2 regions of the Isoptericola sp. S6320L genome follow, and region 1 is predicted to be linked to the other one. Evidence: predicted binding sites of a transcription regulator. Region 1 holds the regulator's gene; the other holds the start of a gene.
The links. Region 1 encodes HspR, which represses chaperone genes until heat shock. Its sites were predicted from a motif close to AAGTTGAGTCNNNNNGACTCAACTT; they were not measured.
Positions count from the first base shown of each region.

Region 2: clpB (ATP-dependent chaperone ClpB) is a predicted target of HspR. The motif match lies at 849-873, and genes of this name have one in related genera.

Region 1 covers NZ_JALKAT010000006.1:109,807-112,002, forward strand. Annotated here, with positions in the region: gene MWU57_RS05630 (hypothetical protein) at 1-190, shown strand, start outside; gene MWU57_RS05635 (DUF1540 domain-containing protein) at 258-566, opposite strand; gene MWU57_RS05640 (heat shock protein transcriptional repressor HspR) at 727-1,179, opposite strand; gene MWU57_RS05645 (DnaJ C-terminal domain-containing protein) at 1,222-2,196, opposite strand, start outside.
Region 2 covers NZ_JALKAT010000019.1:25,646-27,841, reverse strand. Annotated here, with positions in the region: gene clpB (ATP-dependent chaperone ClpB) at 1-800, opposite strand, end outside; gene MWU57_RS11475 (hypothetical protein) at 949-1,920, shown strand; gene MWU57_RS11470 (alpha/beta hydrolase) at 1,935-2,196, shown strand, end outside.

The DNA.
Region 1 (2,196 bases):
CTTCGCGGTGCTCTGCGAACGGAGCCCCGAGACCGCGCGGCTGGCGCAGTCGGTCCGCAAGATCGTGGAGCGCAACGCCGAGGTGCTGGGCGTCTCCGGGAGCATGCGCCGCCCCGTGCGCGTCTGGGTGGAGGGGCTGCCGGAGTCCCACCAGCGCGCCCTCGAGCTCATCCGGCACCTGCGCCGCTGATCCGTCCCTGAGCCGCGACGAGGGCCCCGGACAGTGGAGTCCGGGGCCCTCGTCGCGTCCCGACCGGTCAGGTCGTGGCGAACGTGAGGCAGTCCGCGTGGCTCGGGTCCTGCGGTCCGGCACCGACGCGGATGGCGCTGGCGGCGCACTCGAGGTCCTCGTTGTGGACGCAGTCCGTGCGCTGGCAGGCACCGACGTGCGCGACGACCTTCTCGAGCCCGCCCTTGGTGCTGAGCGGGATGAACGTGGCGCAGGAGGCGTCGCCCGGCACGCCCGCGATCGTCACGGCCCCTGCATGACAGTCGTGGTCATGGTTGTAGCTGCAGCCGTCCACGGTGCAGCTGGTGACCTCGGGCATCTCCATCAGGGTGCTCATGATTCCGCTCCTCGTGTCAGGTCTCGTCGTCGCCGATATCTCGATCATAGGCGCGAATTCGAATCCTGCACAGGTAGCGGCGACATTCTCTCGACAGTAAGGAAAGCCTTACCAGAGAAGAATTCATTAACGAAAGAATGTCATGCCGGAAAGCATGCCCTCAGTCCCGGTGCGGCGTCGGGCGCCAGAGGACCAGCGCACCGCCCTGCTCGCGGCGCGACTCGACGTACAGCTCCGTGCGCCGCACGCGCTGCCCCCGCTGCACCGCCACGACGTCGCCGCCCGTGCCGGCGGCGAACACGCGCCCCTCCGCACGCTCGCGCTCCGCCAGGAGGCTCGCCAGCTCGTGGAGCCGGTGCTCCAGCACCGCGACGTGCTGCTCGAGGTCGAGGATCCGCTTGACCCCGGCAAGGTTGATCCCCTCGTCCTGCGCGAGGTGCTGCACCTCGAGCAGCCGGGCGACGTCGCGGCGGGAGTAGCGCCGTCCGCGGCCGCGCGTGCGCCGCGGCGTGACCAGCCCGAGCCGGTCGTACTGGCGCAGGGTCTGCGGGTGCATGCCCGTGAGCTGCGCGGCCTGCGAGACCGTCAGCACGGGTGCGTCGTCGGTGACCATCTGGACCTCCTTCGCTCCCGTCGTGGTCCGGCGGACCCGACCTTACTGGGCGGCCTTGGCCGCGAGCTCGGCGCGGACGTCCTCGCCGTCGGCCTCCGCGGCGAAGTCCTCCAGCGCCTTCCTCGCCGCCCGGCTCAGCTTCTGCGGCACCACGACCTGCACGGTGACGAGCAGGTCGCCGGTGCGCTTGGTCGTCGCCACGCCACGGCCCTTGACGCGCAGCACCCGGCCCGACGGCGTCCCCGACGGCACCTTGAGCCGCACCGTCTCGCCCGACATCGTCGGCACCTCCACGGTGGTGCCCAGCGCGGCCTCCGCGAAGGTGACCGGCAGGGTCATGCGCAGGTTCGCGCCGTCGATCGAGAACACGGGGTGCTCGGTCACGTGCACCACGATGAGCAGGTCGCCCGCCGGACCGCCGGCCGATCCCGGACGACCCTTGCCGCGCAGCCGGATCTTCTGCCCGTCGTGCACGCCGGCCGGGATGCGCGCCGTGATCTTCTTGCCGTCCACGGTCAGCTCGACCGTGGTGCCCTCCACGGCGGCACGGAACGGGAGCGTGGCGCGCGTCTCGACGTCGGCCCCCTTGCGCTGCTGCGGCCCGCCGAACCCGGCCGGGCGTCCGCCGCCCATGCTGCCGCCGAACATGGAGCCGAGGATGTCCTCGAACCCCGCCCCGCCGGACTGGTACTGCTGGTACTGGGGCCGGGCTCCGGGGCGCGCGCCGCCGGCGCCGCCGAACATCGAGCTGAAGACGTCCTCGAACCCGCCGGACGCGCCGCCGGGACCGGCGTTGAAGCGTGCGCCGCCGCCCGCCATCGACCGCACGGCGTCGTACTGCTGGCGCTGCTCGCTGTCGGACAGCACCGAGTAGGCCTCGCCGATCTCCTTGAACCGGGACTCGGCGGAGGCGTCGCCCGGGTTCTGGTCCGGGTGGTACTGGCGCGCCAGCTTGCGGTACGCCTTCTTGATGGCCGCCTGGTCGGCGTCCTTGGGGACGCCGAGCGCGGCGTAGAA
Region 2 (2,196 bases), on a different contig from region 1:
GCGATCTCCTCGAGGACCGCCTTGAGCCGTTCCTCGAACTCGCCGCGGTACTTGGCGCCGGCGACCATGCCGACCAGGTCCAGCGCGACGAGGCGCTTGCCCTGCAGCGACGTCGGGACGTCGCCGGCGACGATGCGCTGGGCCAGGCCTTCGACGACGGCCGTCTTGCCGACGCCGGGCTCGCCGATGAGCACGGGGTTGTTCTTGGTGCGGCGGGACAGCACCTGCACGACGCGCCGGATCTCGGCGTCCCGGCCGATGACCGGGTCGAGCTTGCCGTCCCGGGCGCGCGCGGTGAGGTCGGTGCCGTACTGCTCCAGGGCCTTGTAGGTGCCCTCCGGGTTGGGGCTGGTGACGCGTCCGGAGCCGCGGACCGCGGGCAGCGCGGCACGCAGCGCGTCGGCCGTCGCCCCCGCCGCCGTCAGCGCCTGCGCGGCCGAGGACTGCCCGGCGGCCAGCGCGATGAGCAGGTGCTCGGTCGAGACGTACTCGTCGCCGAGTCCCTCGGCCTCCTGCGCGGAGGTGGTCAGGACGGACTGCATCGGCCGGGACGGTGCCGGCTGGGCGACGCCCTCGCCGCTCACCGTGGGCAGCGCGACGAGCGCCGCGCGCACCTTCTGACCGATCTGCTGCGGGTTGGCACCGACGGCCTCGAGGAGACCGACGGCGACCCCGCCGGACTGCTGCAGCAGCGCGGCCAGCAGGTGGGCCGGCTCGAGCTGGGGGTTGCCGGCCGCCGACGCCGACTGCACGGCGTCGCCGATGGCCTGCTGCGACATCGTCGTGAACTTGGTGTCCATGGGTCCTCCGTGTCCGCTCCTGGGGTGCTGCCGAGTTCAACCTCCGCAAAGTTGAGTCTATTCCACTCAACCCTGCCGCGCAGGCCGTCGGGCGCACGTCCTGCCGCCAGCGCGTGCCGCCCGCCCCTCCGTGGGTGATGCTGGACAGGTGCAGACACCCACCCGAGGCCGAGGCCGCCTCCGCACCGCCGTCGTCGCCCTGCTCGCCATGGTGGGGCTGCTCGCCCTCGCCGGCTGCATGAAGGTCGACATGGACATGACGCTGTCCGAGGACGACACCGTCTCGGGGTCGCTCGTCATGGGGTTCTCCGACGAGCTCGCCACCAGCATGGGCATGGACCCCCAGCAGCTCTGGGACCAGGCCGGCGGCGAGATCGCCAGCGACCTGCCGGAGGGCGCGACCCAGGAGCCGTACGCGGACGGCGAGTACACCGGCACCACGATGACGTTCACCGACGTCCCGATCGAGGAACTGTCCGGTACGGGCACCGACGAGCTGTCCATCACCCGTGAGGGCGACGAGTACGTCGTGGCCGGCACCATGGACATGACCGACGACACGGGTCAGCTCGACTCCCTGCCCGGCGGGGTCGCGGACGCCTTCGACGTCCGCCTGGCCGTCACGTTCCCGGGCGAGATCACCGACACGAACGGCACCGTCGAGGGCAGCACGGTCGAGTGGCGCCCCGCCATGGGCGAGAGCACCGAGATCTACGCCCGTGGCGACGCCGGCGGCGGGCTCGGTTCCGGCGGGTTCCCCTGGTGGATCGTCGGCGTCGTGGTCGGCCTGGCCGTCATCGCGCTCGTCGCCGTCCTGGTGGTGCGCAACAACCGCCGCGACGGGACCGCCGCCGCGACGGGCACCGGCAGCTACGCGACGGGACCCGGCAGCCACACCGGCGGCGCGTCGGCGCCCAACCCGTACACGCCCGGGGGCACGCCGCCCCAGCCCGCGCCGCCGCTGGGCCAGCCGCCCGTGGCCGCGCCGGGCCAGCCGCCGCTCGCCTCCCCGCAGCCGCCGGCGGAGCCGCCGCACCCGGCGCCCGAGCGGCCCGACGCACCGGGTGGCGCGCCGGAGGACCCCGGAGCCCCCGGCGAGCGACCCGACCAGCCCCGCTGAGTAGGCTCGGCGGGATGACGTCCGCACCCGGCCCCGCCGCACCCGGTCCTGCCACACCCGTGTCCCCGGAGCCGACCGCCTGGCGCCCCGACCTGCTGGGCGACGGCTTCGAGGCACGCACCCTGCCCCTGCCCGACGGCGCCGAGGCCACGCTCGTGCGGTACACACCTTCGGTGGCGCCCGACGGCAGGCCCGCGCGGGTCGCCGTGCTGGCGGTCCACGGGTTCGTCGACTACTTCTTCCACCCGCACGTGGCCCGGGCGCTCGGAGCCGCGG